One region of the Lysinibacillus sp. KU-BSD001 genome, then DNA from elsewhere that is predicted to be linked to it. Evidence: riboswitches for the same ligand, from Rfam matches in the RefSeq annotation. Region 1 holds a riboswitch; each other region holds the start of a gene.
What was found. A riboswitch is a leader RNA that binds a small molecule or an ion and turns the genes downstream of it on or off. The one in region 1 is predicted to bind cobalamin.
Positions count from the first base shown of each region.

Region 2: linked by a shared signal. The riboswitch ahead of AAGS61_RS02650 (energy-coupling factor ABC transporter permease) and the one ahead of AAGS61_RS13265 (class I SAM-dependent methyltransferase) in region 1 are both predicted to bind cobalamin.
Region 3: linked by a shared signal. The riboswitch ahead of nikA (nickel ABC transporter substrate-binding protein) and the one ahead of AAGS61_RS13265 (class I SAM-dependent methyltransferase) in region 1 are both predicted to bind cobalamin.

Region 1 covers NZ_JBDQZI010000008.1:150,175-155,243, forward strand. The annotation lists gene AAGS61_RS13250 (nitroreductase family protein) at 1-223, shown strand, start outside; gene AAGS61_RS13255 (cob(I)yrinic acid a,c-diamide adenosyltransferase) at 234-773, shown strand; gene AAGS61_RS13260 (cobyric acid synthase) at 773-2,251, shown strand; cobalamin riboswitch at 2,244-2,422, shown strand; gene AAGS61_RS13265 (class I SAM-dependent methyltransferase) at 2,570-3,406, shown strand; gene AAGS61_RS13270 (CbiX/SirB N-terminal domain-containing protein) at 3,403-4,620, shown strand.
Region 2 covers NZ_JBDQZI010000001.1:505,983-511,051, forward strand. The annotation lists gene panC (pantoate--beta-alanine ligase) at 1-755, shown strand, start outside; gene panD (aspartate 1-decarboxylase) at 760-1,143, shown strand; gene AAGS61_RS02635 (energy-coupling factor ABC transporter ATP-binding protein) at 1,235-2,068, opposite strand; gene cbiQ (cobalt ECF transporter T component CbiQ) at 2,069-2,860, opposite strand; gene AAGS61_RS02645 (energy-coupling factor ABC transporter substrate-binding protein) at 2,864-3,148, opposite strand; gene AAGS61_RS02650 (energy-coupling factor ABC transporter permease) at 3,150-3,893, opposite strand; cobalamin riboswitch at 4,020-4,198, opposite strand; gene AAGS61_RS02655 (FBP domain-containing protein) at 4,388-4,999, shown strand; gene AAGS61_RS02660 (nuclease-related domain-containing protein) at 5,069-5,069, shown strand, end outside.
Region 3 covers NZ_JBDQZI010000009.1:128,578-133,646, reverse strand. The annotation lists gene AAGS61_RS14000 (ABC transporter ATP-binding protein) at 1-218, opposite strand, end outside; gene AAGS61_RS13995 (ABC transporter permease) at 230-1,036, opposite strand; gene nikB (nickel ABC transporter permease) at 1,033-1,974, opposite strand; gene nikA (nickel ABC transporter substrate-binding protein) at 1,979-3,577, opposite strand; cobalamin riboswitch at 3,991-4,170, opposite strand; gene AAGS61_RS13980 (nitric oxide synthase oxygenase) at 4,292-5,069, opposite strand, start outside.

The sequences.
Region 1 (5,069 bases):
TAGTGCCATTATGTCCATGTGGCTTGCAGCGGAAGAATTAGGACTTGGCTTTGTATGGCGTACACGCGGTGTAGGGCTTGTTCACGATGAGCGTATGCACCAATTTATCGGTGCGACAGAAGAGCAACAAGTAATCGGTACGCTATTTATCGGCTATCCTGCAGAAACACCAACAACGGAGAAAAAACGCTCACATTTTAGTGAGAAGACGACGTGGTTATAGGGGGAGCGGCATGACAAAAAGAGGACTTGTACTCGTTTATACAGGGGATGGCAAAGGAAAAACAACTGCTTCACTCGGTGTCACATTACGTGCGATTGGTCGAGGCATGAACGTCAAGTACTTGCAATTCATTAAATCACCAGAGCGTACATACGGTGAGCAACTGGCGCTACGTAAATTGGGTGTCGAAACGGAACAGCTAGGTATCGGCTTTACGTGGACAAAAACACCAGAGGAACATCGTGTTGCCTTGCAAAAGGCGTGGAGTAAAGTGAAAAAAGCACTGCAAGATGAATCAATTGATTTACTTGTCTTGGACGAATTAAACAATGCACTGGCGATTACCAAATTCCCAATCGATGATGTACTCCCTTTAGCAGAAGTGTTAGAAGCGATTCAAAACCGACCGCCCCATATGCATTTGGTCATTACGGGACGTTCTGCCAACCCAGCGATTGTCGCGTTAGCTGATTTAGTATCGACAATTGAACCGACGAAGCATTATTATGCAGACCAAGATGTGTCTGCTGTGAAAGGACTTGAATTTTAATGAAAGCCATTATGGTTCAAGGGACAGCTTCAGACGTTGGAAAAAGTGTGATTTGTACAGCTTTATGTCGTATTTTAGCAAATGAAGGTTACCGCGTTGCTCCATTTAAATCCCAAAATATGGCGTTGAATTCATATATTACAGAAGACGGTGGCGAAATTGGACGTGCGCAAGGTGTGCAGGCAGAAGCCGCACGCACCATCGCGACAACGGATATGAACCCGATATTACTAAAGCCAAAGGGCGATATGGTATCTGAGGTCATTGTACACGGGAAGCCTTTTGCGAATATGGACGCTGTTTCGTACCGCGAACAGTTTGTTGAAGAAGTGATGCCACTAGTAAGATCATCTCTTCAGCGTTTATCACAACAATATGATGTGCTTGTGCTTGAAGGCGCTGGCAGTCCCGCAGAAATTAACTTAAAGGCAAGAGATATTGCCAATATGCGCATGGCACATGAAACGGATGCGGCAGTTATTTTAGTGGCAGATATTGAACGAGGTGGCGTTTTTGCGTCGATCGTCGGTACGTTGATGTTGTTAGATGAGGCGGAGCGAGCACGTGTAAAAGGCATTATTATTAATAAATTCCGCGGGATGAAGGAGCTACTTGATAGCGGGATTACGTGGTTAGAGGAATATACGAATATTCCAGTGCTCGGTTTAATTCCACATATCGATGTGCAAATCGAGGCAGAGGATTCGATGGCGTTATCGAGCTTGCGACTAAAAAAACCACAAGCTGAGGAGTTTCCAATCGATGTGGCGGTCATTTGTTTCCCGCGCATTTCGAACTTTACCGATCTCGACCCATTAATGGACGAGCCACAAGTAGGTGTACGCTTTGTCAAATCTGTGGCAGAGCTTAAAAATCCAACGGTTATTATTTTACCAGGGACAAAAAATACGGTAGAGGACTATGAATGGCTTGAAAAAACGGGGCTGGCACAGGCGATTCAGCAACATGTACAAAAGGGTACGTATATATTTGGTATTTGTGGTGGCTATCAAATGCTTGGGGAAACATTAATCGATGAGGAAGCGATTGAAGCAAGTGGTGGTCGGACTAAAACACTAGGGTTAGTACCGTTAGAAACGGTTTTTGTAGCAGAAAAACAAACGGTTCAAGTATCAGGCCAACTGTCTACTGGCGAACAGGTAACAGGCTATGAAATTCATTTAGGACGTACACGAGCAAACGATTTAGTGAAACCTTTTGTGCAATTGCATGACGGTCGAACAGATGGCGTTAGAAGTGACGATGATCGCATGATTGGTACGTATTTGCATGGAATTTTCCATAACCGACAGTTCACAAGAAATTATTTTAATCGAATTCGTCTTGAAAAAGGATTAGCAACAATTGATACAGCCGTGCAATCCGAAGCAGAGCGTCGCGAACAAGCCTATGAAATGCTTGATGTGCATGTGCGTCGCCACCTTAATATGGAGCTTTTATATACATTAATTACATAACATGTTGTTTGGTGTAGTGAAAACTACTTAATAGGGAAGTGTGATGCAAATTCACCACGGTACCCGCCACTGTGAAACGGAGCAACAAATCGACACCACTGCGTATGCGGGAAGGGATTTGTCTTGTGAGGATGTGAAGTCAGGAGACCTGCCAAATCAACACGAAATGTACCCACGGGATTATGGGAAGCATTGTACTACATATGATAGTGCTTGCTTTGCAATATTTCTGAGTAGACATTAATCAAAAGGTAAAGGGTGGGTCCTGAAAGCTTTAACTTTCTGGCTCCCCTTTCTTTGTTTAAAGGAGGTCGTAACTTGAAAGGACCATTAGCAATTGATTTTGAAAAGCTATGGCAGGAAGGGATGCTTGATTGGCACGGTAATATGCCAGAGCGAATGGTAGATGATTCGCTAGAGGAAGCCTTTTGGGCACAGTCGATGCAAAAAAAAGCGTACAAGCAAACCGAAGCCCATGCTATACCGATTTATAAAGTGATGAAAAAGTATATTGGACAGGAAGATTCCGTCATTGAAATCGGTCCTGGATGGGGAAATTATACATTTCCACTAGCAGAGGATGTAGCGAGATTAACATGTGTGGACGGTTCTGAAAGTGTGCTTTCTTATTTAGCCCAGTATTTTGAAGGAGCGAACCATGTGTCATTTATGCATGCGAAATGGGAAGAAGCAGCGCTGGAGCAACATGATGTCGTGTTAGGCGTGAATTGTTTTTACCGCATATACGAGATGCTCGACACGCTCAAGAAAATGAATGCACTAGCAAAAAAGCGAGCAATTATCGGCCTGACAACTGGACCGATTCAACCGCATTACAAAATATTAGATGAAAAATACGGCTATTCGATTAAATACCCACGCCGCGATTATATTGAAATTTTAAATATGCTGTATCAACTTGAGATTTATGCTGATTGCGAGATGATTCAACTGGAGCGTACGTATCATTATCCGACAATGGAAGCGCTAGTTGCTGCACAAAGTAAAAAAATCATCGACACGGACTTTTCAACGGAGCATGTACTTGATTCATTAGCGCCGTTTATTGAGCAGGATGCAGACGGAGTGCATTATCGCCATACATTTTATGCCGCGGTCATTTCGTGGGAGCCAAAAAAGGAGCTGACAACATGACAACATGGAATTTACAAGGGATGCAACGCCATTTGTTAATTTGTAACGGTAGTACATGTATGGGTGCAGGTGCTGAAGAAGTGACACTTGCTATCCGAGATGAAATTACAAAAAACAATCTAGATGAAATGATTCATACATCACGTACACGTTGTAACGGCCGTTGTAAGGATAAATGCGTCGTTATTTCCTATCCAGAAGGAAAATGGTATAGCGTACAAGATGAGCAAGTAGGAAGAGATATTGTAACAGGTCAAGTGGAAGACCAGCACATGATTTACAATATGACGCAAAATGGTTTAGCACAAGCAACGCCCACTTTTACAAAAGGTATATCGAAAACGAAAGTATTAAAACGAAAAGAAAAATCCAGTGCGACAAAAAAAGCGATATTATTCGTTGGGCATGGCAGCAGAGTAGAGGCTGGAAATGATGAGGTACGTGAGTTTATAGAACGTACAACCTACTTAATCGACCCTGCTATTTTAGTAGAAACATGTTTTTTAGAATTCGCTTCACCGAATATTGAAGACGGGATCGAGCTTTGTGTGGAAAAGGGCGCAGAGGAGATTCATGTGATTCCCATCATGCTACTCCATGCGGGACATTCTAAAATGCACATCCCAGCAGAGATTGAGCATGCAAGAGAACAATTCCCAGGAATCACCTTCACGTACGGGCAAACGATTGGGATTCATGCGGGAATTTTTGAAATTTTATTGGAACGGTTAAAAGAAATTGGCTTTGACCCATACGAAAAACATGAACATACAGCTATCTTATTAGTAGGACGCGGTGGAAGCGATGAAGAAGCGAACGGGGATTTCTATAAAATTTCACGCTTACTTTGGGAAAAGCTTGACGTTCCTTGGGTAGAAAGTGCGTTTATGGGTGTAGCAACGCCAACAGTTGACGAGGGCATTGAGCGCTGTGTGAAGTTTGGGGCGAAAAAAATCATTATGCTGCCATACTTCCTATTTACAGGTATTTTAATGAAGCGCATGTACAAAATGCGTGATAACTACGAAGTGACCTATCCAAATGTGGACATTCAAATTGCTAATTATTTTGGCTATCATCCAAAGCTACAACATGTGCTTGTAGAACGTGCCGAGCAAGCGATGAATGGGTCATCGACAGGGATGCAAGATTTAGAGAACTTTAGAAAATATGCAGAAGAACATGGATATGAGCATCATCACCATCATCATTAAAAACCATGCTTACGATGTTTTATAAAAGGGGGCTTATTCACTTATTGAACAAGCCTCCTTTCGTGTGCGCTAAACCATCTTCTGACAAATTTTGCGAAGGTGTTCACTATCCAATGGAGTAAAGTCGTGTATGGAGTTTCAGAATGAATGGTTCCGTCTGAAAATGCATTTTGATGTGACCACCGCAGGAGCAATATTTCTTAATGGATAATTATTAAGGCAGGTGTGTTGATTATCAAAATATTTCCTGTATAGAAGCGTGTTTTTTAGATGAAATGTAATCAAAAATGACTTGCTAGTTGATTGTAGCCGAATGGAGCGGAAATCAACGTTTCACACGATTTAATTAACAATAAAAGGTAAATCGACACGCTTGTTATTAAGGAGTAAAGGGATGTCCAATTTTGTCGTCCGATGTATAAAGAAATAGCATGATTTTACGCTACTTA
Region 2 (5,069 bases), on a different contig from region 1:
TGCATGAAGGGCATTTAACACTCGCTACACATGCCCGCGAAGAAAATGATCTTGTCATTATGAGTATTTTTGTTAACCCAACACAATTTGGACCAAACGAAGATTTTGAATCGTACCCACGTGATTTACCGCGTGACACGCAACTTGCTGAGTCGGTAGGGGTAGATGTGATCTTTACGCCTTCTGTGGAAGAAATGTACCCAACAGATGGAGGCATTTATATTCGTGCAGGTCGTCAAGCAGAGATTTTATGCGGTGCGAGCCGTCCAGGACATTTTGACGGTGTATTGCAAGTAGTAGCAAAGCTATTCCATTTAGCAGAGCCGAATCGTGCGTATTTTGGCCAAAAAGATGCACAACAGTTAGCGATTATTTCGACAATGGTACGTGATTACAACTTCCCGTTAGAAATTCGTTCGGTACCGATCGTACGAGAAGCAGATGGTTTAGCAAAATCAAGCCGTAATGTTTATTTAACGGAAGAGCAACGTAAGCAAGCAGTTGGTTTATATAGCGGTTTAAAATTCGCGAAAGATGCGATTTTATCAGGGAAGCCAATGGGCATTGCGATGATGGCAGCACGTGATCATATTGAGCGTGAAACGGGCGGTACAATCGATTACTTAGAATGTTTAGCGTATCCCGATTTAACGCCGATTGATGGTCAAACGACAGATGTGCTTTTAGCAGTAGCTGTATATATTGGCAAAACACGTCTAATCGATAATTTGATGTTTAGCTTAAAGGAGAAATGAACAAATGTTTAAAACGATGATGAACGGTAAAATCCACCGTGCCACTGTGACACAAGCGGATTTAAATTATGTAGGTTCTATTACAATTGATGAAGATATTATGGATGCTGTTGGGATTGAAGCAAATGAAAAAGTAGCAATCGTTAACAACAATAACGGTGCCCGTCTTGAAACATACGTGATTAAAGGTGAGCGCGGATCAGGTGTTGTCTGTCTAAACGGTGCGGCTGCACGTATGGTTCAGCCTGGTGATATTGTCATCATCATTTCCTATGTGCTTATGGATGCAGAAGAAGCGAAAAACCACGTACCAAAAGTAGCGATTATGGATGAAAACAATCGCATTAAAGAAATGATTAACTACGAACCAGAAGCAACAGTAATGTAAACATATAATTAAGGAGCTATCCCATTAAGTAGGGGTGGCTCCTTTTTAAATGAAAAAAACAGCCAGAGAATTATTTCTCCAGGCTGTTTCGTTACAATTGCATCAAGGCAAAGAGCTGTTCCTTTGTTTGCGGAAGGGGTGTGCCTAATGGGATTTTTCCAGATTGCTTTAACGCTTCTGTTAACTCGACAATCCAAGGTGTTTCAATATGCGTTTGTGCTAGTAAATCACGGTTTGTAAAGAGCCCCTGTGCATCCCCTTCGTATAACACTTTCCCTTTATGTAGCACAATATAATAATCTGCCCAGCCATAAATAAAATTAATTTGGTGTGTAGCATAAAGGAAGGTACGATTGTCTTCATTTAATTGCGCCAAATACTCCATCAGTTGTGTAGAGAAATAGTAGTCGAGACTACTTGTTGGCTCGTCTAAAATAAAGACTTTTGGATTCATCGCATACACACCAGCAATCGTAACGCGCTTTTTTTGTCCACCACTTAAAAAATGAATCGGTCGGTGAGCTAGTGGTGTTAGTTCCGTTAAGGCAAGCGCTTTATTCACTTGCTCTTCAATATATGGAGCATCCCAGCCAAGATTTAACGGACCAAATAAAACATCTTGTTTGACAGTAGCAGCAAATAACTGATTGTTCGCATCTTGGAACAGGAGTCCTACTTGTTGGCGTAAATTTTTCAAGTCTGTTTTTTTATACTGTAGTGGCGTACCCTGAAAGGAAATCGTGCCACTTGTCGGCTTGATGAGCCCCATGAGCAGTTGAAAGAGCGTTGATTTCCCTGAGCCATTTTCCCCTAAAATTCCAATTTTCCGGTTCATCGGAATCGTGAGTGACAAATCCTCCAACGCTTTTGTCCCATCAGGATAGCAATAATCTACATGTTGTAACGTAAAATAAGCGTTGTTCATTTAAAGTCCTCCTTGTAGCCACATAATGCCAATAATACTACTACCATAAAGTCCTAGTATCCATGCCATTTGCTTGTTCCACTGCTTATGCTCACAAAATGCTATAGGTACAATAAAGCAATCAATGGTACGTGCATGCATCGCAAGTGTGAGCTGCTCATTTCGTACAAGAAGCGATTGTAGCATGGCCACAATTAAAGAGCTTAGCGAACGAAAGCTAACTTTTATGCCCGTATAGCCTAGTCGTGCCTGTTGCGCTGTGTAAAGTTGCTGTGCACAGCTTAAAAATAAAAAAATGAAACGATACGTTAATTCGATGAGTTCTATTAAAATCGCTGGCACATGGAGCTTTTGAAGCAACTGGCTCAACTCGTAAACAGGCGTTGTAAGAATTAAAAAATACAAGCTTGTAATTGCACCAGATGCGGTAAATAAAATCGTAATGGCACGTTTGACATCAGATTCCAGCAGAAAAATGTTGAAGTTGCCAATCGAATGGTACCAAATCACATCAACCGGCATCGCAGGCGCAGTAGAAAATGACAGGACAATTGCTATGACACCTGTCACACTAAAACCGAGTGGTGTGATCAGTAATTTACTATAAACACTAACAGGAATACGAGCCATGCCTACAATCAGAACACTCATTACCGCAATTGTCCAGCAAGCAATGGCAATATCTCTCGTGATTGTCACAATCAATAATGCGCAAACGGCTAATAATGCTTTTTGTGCTGCGGGTACATGAGCAAGTCGGTTAATATAGGCGTATTGGTCAATCGCTATCATGGATTATTCATTTTTTGAAGGATTCGCACGACCGCGCATAAATCCAACAAAGTAGCCGATAATCGCAGCTCCGATTGCTGCTTGTAATACGAATAATAAGCTTTCAATTTCTCCGCTTGGTGGCTCCCAAATTGCATGAAACCAAGGCTCATAATCCGTTGCAATTTCTGTAATTGCTTCTTCTGCTTCCCCGTCAGCCCCACCAAATTCAGCATCTTGTAGGAAAATAATCGGGAAAATCGCTAATGCAACGACAATCGCTAATAATAATAGATTTTTCTTTAGCATCTTAATTCTCCTTCGGTTGTAAAATACGTAAGCTTGTTAATTCACGCACATTGTATTTTTGTAAGAAATTCATGACAATCACTGTCAGTAAGCCTTCACTAATTGCTAAAGGAACTTGAGTTAAAGCAAAAATGCCGCCAAATTTTTGGAAAGAAGCGACAAAGCCACCAACTTCAGCAGGGAAAGCTAATGCTAATTGAATCGATGTCATCACATATGTACCAAGATCGCCTAGCGTTGCTGCTAAAAATACGGCAATGGAGAAAGACAGACCAAGCTTTGTCGCACCCTTGTAAACACCGTAAGCAATAAATGGTCCAACGACTGCCATGGAAAAAATATTAGCGCCAAGTGTTGTAAGTCCACCATGTGCAAGTAGCAATGATTGGAATAATAAAACGATTGTGCCCATGACACTCATCACTAGTGGTCCAAATAAAATAGAACCAAGTCCTACCCCTGTTGGATGTGAACAGCTTCCTGTAACAGATGGAATCTTTAATGCCGATAAAACGAAAGTAAATGCTCCCGATAAAGCAAGTAACATTTTACTATCCGGATGTTCTTTGACAATTTTTTGAATCGAACGTAAACCAAGAATTAAGAAAGGTAAGCTGATAGCGAACCAGAAAATCGCCCAAGCAATCGGTAAATACCCCTCCATAATATGCATGGCATATGCTTGTTTCGGAATAAATAGTAGAACGATGCCGAAATAAAGCAATTTAGTCAATAGGTTTTTCATGTTTCATTCTCCTTTTGTTATTTTATGACGAAAAAGTGCATAAAAAAATACACTTTCTAGGAGAAAAGTGCACGATGAAAAAAGCAACTAAGCGTTGCTTCTATTCGTACCTATCCTCGTAGGTTGAATGGCGTTTAATTTTTGGCAGGTCTCCTGGCTTATCATCAACGCTTCTCACACCTTCCCGTTTAAAAACAGTGGCTGTGTTGTGAGTCACTCCGAAATTACAGTTGCGGGACAGCATCGGCCTTTCACCGATTTCCCTTTTAAGCTAAATCTATAGCACCAAAAATCATTCAGTTGTCGTCATTGAAAAATAGTCTAACAGTTTTGAAAACTTTTTTCTAGTTCTTTTTTGGTTACTAAGAGAAATATGTACTAGAATGACATATTCGGAAATAGGAAACGCTATTGAAAGAAATGTTTGAATACAAGCTAACTATTATTTCCCCTCTACCCAAAAAACGTAGTAAAATGAGGGCGGAGGGATAAACATGAACGTATTTCAAATGCATTTAGTTGAAAAGCAAACAATGAAATTATTAAATAGTATCGCAACAACAAAGGATGAAAGCGTATTAAATGCCGTACGTGGTGTAATCGATACAACATTAACAGAGGCGGATGTACCGCGCTTTATTATTGATGATGTGTTAGTCGTGAAAGAGCGCCAACAGCTTGAGCCATTTATGACGTTTGTTAAATTAAACGTAGCGCCATTTCCTGACATAACAGAGCAAGTAGTGAAGCGTCTATGGAAAAAAGATAAAAAAGTGAAGGCGCCAAAAATAACAGATCCTCTTGTAACATTTGTGTCATGGGATGATACAACAACGCGTTCACGTTATTTTGTGTATGAGCAAGAAGGCCAATTAGTAGGTGTCAAAGGTGTCCTTGCTATGGAAAAAACGCAAGGGATTTGTGCCCTCTGTCAGCAACATAAGGATGTGTCCCTTTTCACCACAAAGGAAAAAGGCAATGTTGAGGGAACGTATAAAACCTATAGTCAGTATATTTGTGCGGATACAATTAGCTGTGAACGAAATATTGATTCAGCCGAAAAGTTGCAAAGCTTTATGGAAACCGTAAGACCAAAAACGCGCTAAATTTTTATTTTCGATGAAAGTAGTGATACCACGTTTATTTTGTGCTACGCTCGCCATGAGGTGGTTGTCT
Region 3 (5,069 bases), on a different contig from region 1:
ACTAAAGACATGCCATTAAAAGAAAGGTTGCCTGTTACTGTTCGTTTTTCGCGAAATAATTGCATAATCGTTGTACATAATACAGATTTTCCACTGCCACTTTCCCCGATAATACCGACTACCTTTCCTTTCGGTATAGAGAAGCTGATGTTGTGCAGCACATGCTTTTCGACATGACCATTTCGCAATGTAACATTTAAATTTTCAACGGCTAACATGTTCAGCCCTCCTATGTCGTTTTCGGATCGAGTACGTCTCGTAGTGCATCCCCAAAAGCATTAAAAATAAGGACCGTAATCGAAATCATTATCCCCGGAATGAGCATCAATTCGGGCTTTGTCAGTAAGTATGTCTTACTTTCGCTAATCATCATGCCCCATTCAGCAGTTGGTGCTGTCACACCTAGCCCTAAGAAGGACAATTCCGAGATCATTAAAATGGTTGAGCCTAATCCAATGAATTTCAGCAAGAGCATTTGTGGGAAGACGAACGGTAAAATATGTCGCACAACAATCTTCCATTTCGATACACCGCAAATACGGGCATACGTGACATAATCTGTTTCCTTTAAACTCACGACCATATTACGAATAATGCGCGCAAAGCCGACCCATGTGACCAGTACAATCGCAATGAGTAAATTTTTCATGCCAGCACCTAATGCCCCGACAATGACTAACGCAAAAATAAAATTCGGAATAGCCAGCAAAATATCACAAATCCGCATAAGAAGCATATCTAGCCAGCCCCCTATAAAGCCCGCCGTTAACCCAACGACCATACTAATCACAAGTGTTGCCACTAACACAACAAAAGCAATGGATAGGGAAACCCGAGCCCCCTCGATTAGCCGTGACAATACACAGCGCCCTAAATGATCGGTGCCTAATGGATACTGCGCTGAAAAGCCTTGCAACTTCATGGCTATATTCGGTGCATGTGGATCATTTGGCATTAACCACGGCGCAAAAATCGCTACTAAAAATAAAACGCCTACTAAAAAACTACTCATATAAAGTGCCCATTTTTTGTTCACGAAGCATCCTCCTTTATACGAATACGCGGATCAATCCACGCACACACCAAATCAGCCATAAAATTAATCACGATATAGAAGAAACCAATGATAAAAATAAATGCCTGTAAAACGTAATAATCACGCGCTATGATCGCTTCTACAATAAAACGACCCATACCTGGGATCGTAAAAACAATCTCGACAATTGCTGCTCCGCCTAGCAGTACACCGATCGTCATGGCGAGTGACGTAATTAATGGTGTGAGCGTCCCTTTAAAAATATGACGACGAATAATAATATGCTCTGGTACTCCACGCGCTCGCGCAAATGTCACAAATGGCTGATCCATTTGCTCAATCATGCTCGTCCGAATCATGCGTACATAATACGGGACAACCCCTAGCGCCAGCGTTAAAGCAGGTAAGATCATCGTATCTACTGTTCCCCAGCCCATTAACGGTAATAAATCGAGCTTTAATGCCACCGTATAAACTAACACAAAGGCTAACCAAAAGCTCGGCATCGAAGCAATCGAGAAAATCGTTAAGCGCGTCATGCGGTCAAACCAAGAATCGCGCTTGACAGCACTGATGATTCCAATTGGTACACATAGCAACAAAATAAAAAGAAAGGCAACAACCGCTAGCTGCATCGTCACACTAAAACGGCTAAATAGTTCTTCACTTACCGCATTATTCGTCATAAAGGATGTCCCAAAATTAAACTGAATAGCACCTGATAGCCATTGTACGTACTGCGTGAACATAGGCTGATTTAGCCCATGTTCCTCACGTACTTGTTCCATCGCCTCTTCGGTTACAGGCAATTGATTAGCTTGAAAATATGCCTCTATTGGATCAACGGGCATCACACGTACTAAGAAGAAGGCAATGATTGTGATCCCCCATAGCGCTAGCACCATGCTCAGTAGACGTTTCGTTAAAAATTGCCCCATCTCATCACTTCATTTCATACAAATTGATTGGTACTTCGTATTGTTGTGGGGAGAATGTAATCGTTTCGAATACATCGTTCGCCACTAAATAATTTTGACGATATGAAATGGGCATGAAAATCGCTTCACTTTGAATCGTTTGAATAATACTTTCGTACAGCGCGTGACGCTGTGCTTCATCGGTTGAACGAATCACACGTGTAATATCATCTGTTAACTTTTCATTTGACTCGATACCCGCTTTCGCATAAAAACCGATTTGTTTTTCACCTGTCATTGTACGCAGGTACATATGCGGATCATAAGGCGCTCCCCATGTATCATTGAACATGAGATTATATTCGCCTTCTTTTGAACGCATATAGACTGTTTGACTTTCTTCCCCCATTAAATTGACTTCCACACCAATCTCTTTCCATATACCTTGCAAATATTCAAAGATGGCCTTATGCACTTGCTCACTGCTGTTATAAGGAACGGTCAGTGTCAGCGTTTCACCATTCTTGACTCGTATACCTGTCTTTTCATCCATTACCCAGCCTGCTTCATCCAAAATAGCAGCCGCTTTTTGTACGTCATAAGCATATGATTCTACTTCAATATCACTATAAGGGAAGCCTGGTGCAAATAATGAACGTGCTTCTTGCTCTAAACCGTTTAATACGTGCTCCACAATCGTTTGTCGATCAATTGCATGCTGTAATGCAATACGCACGGCCTTGTCTTGTGTCACGCCGTATGTTGTATTGAAAGATAAAATACGTGTCGATAAAGGCTCTGACACTTTTGTGACGTACTGATTATTTTGCTGTAATGTTGCAAATTCAGCTGGTACAAGCTGCCCACTACCAAAAATTAAATCGATATCCCCTTTTTCTAAGGCCATCATACGTGCTTGCGAATCGGCAATCACTTTTACTACTACTTTTTCAATCGACGGCTTTTTGCCCCAATAGTTTTCATTACGTGTAAATTCTGCATAACGATCTTGCTCATACGCAGTTAAAATCCATGGACCTGTACCGATTGCTTTTTCAATCCCATCTGCCGTACTACCACTTTTCGGGAATCCCGCGTCCCCTAGCATACGAAGCGGACGAATAAGTGATAACTCTTGTAGGAATGGATAATACGCCTCTTTCAAATGAATTTTTACCGTTGTGTTATCCACTACTTCTACTTGGTCAATAACAGTCACTACCTCTAACCAGCTATGTGCTGCACTATTTGCGATAACGGTATCAAAATTACGTTTTACATTTTCACCTGTGAGCAATGAACCATCGGAATATTGCACACCTTCACGTAGCTTGAATGTATAGATCTTCCCATCTGGTGACATGTCCCATGATTCCGCTAATCCTGGTGAAATCGTACCATCGTTTTCATACACCACTAACGGATCATACAACATTGCTTGGGCAAACATTTCATTTGGCGAGTATAAATGTGGATTCACTTCCCCAATATCCTTTGGCCAAGACATCACTAGTGTATTACTCGATTCCTTTGCAGATGTAGCTGTTGTTTGCTCATCATTACCACATGCTGTTAACAGCATCAATATCATCACTGATATAAATAAAATATAAATACGCTTCACTGTTATTCCTCCTATTTTCTAGAAAATGATTCTTATTATCATCCTGATTGATAAGTCATTTCACCGTATAGTAAACATCGTGTTTATGTATCCTTGTCATTTCTTGACTGAAAATGAAGTGAGAAATAATATCATTTTTCATAAATACTATTCCTTATCAATTGCTAAAATCACTACATACTTTCTCAGCGATTTACCTTTATCCCCTCCTTGCTTAAATTATGAATCCACTAAAACAGTAATGATTACTATTATCAATTAAATTATACACTTTTCATTTAAAATAACAATCTTCTTTTTCATTAACAAAAAAGCGCATAAAAAAATACACTTCCTAAGAGAAAGTGCATGGGTGCATAAGTAAATAAGCAAATTGAACATTTGCTTTACTTCGCACCTATCCTCGTAGGTTGAATCGGGCTTAATTTTTGGCAGGTTTCCTGGCTTATCATCAATGCTCCTCACACCTTCCCGTTATAAACAGTGGCTTCTATGTGATTTGCTCCGAATTACAGTTGCGGGACAGCGACGGACTTTCACCGTACTTCCCTTTTAAGCTAATTTGCATTAGCACCAAAAATCATTCAGTTTTATCGTTATGGAACAGTTTAACAAGAACAGGGGGAAATTTCTAGTTTATTTTGTTTGAAATTTCAAACAAAAGTATAAAAATAAAACAAAATAGCCCAGACAAATTGGGCTATGAATAGTTCGCTAATATGGATTTTTTTGATAAAAATAATTTGGTTTATGAATAATATTAGGAATCGGCTGATGGAAAATATGTGTCGTAGCCGGTGATATAGGTGGGATTAACCACGTCCAGTTGCCAGTGACATCACGATTGGATTTTCCTTCCTGTTCTTGAAACAGCTTAAATTGCTGTGCTGCTGTATGATGGTCGACAATGCTGACACCTGCCTCCTTAAAGGAATGCAGTACCGCAATGTTCAATTCTACTAAAGCGCGGTCCTTCCATAATGAACTATTTGTCTCACGCTTCAGCCCTATTACATCTGCTACCTTTGGCAAACAATTATAACGATTCGTATCTGCCAAATTGCGTGCGCCAATCTCTGTACCCATATACCAACCATTAAACGGCGCGGCCTCAAAATCAATGCCACCACAATTAAAACGCATACTCGAAATAATCGGCACCGCATACCATTTTAATTGTAGCTCTTGAAAGGCAGGATACTCAGGATGTGTAATGTCTACTTCCAGTACATACGATTTTGGAATCTCAAACCACTTAGGCTGTTTACCATCTACCTGAATGACGAGTGGTAACACATCGAATGGTGTGCCCTCCCCCTGCCAACCAAGCTTCATACATTGTCTTGTGAAAGTAACCGAATCTGGATCACCAACAATGCCCTTCGTCGTTTCATACCCTGCGTAGCGGATAAGCTGGTGATTCCAAACGCGTACCCTCTTTGATGCAAACACTGTAATAGCAGGGCGGATTTTCCCTTCGTTTGTTGCATAA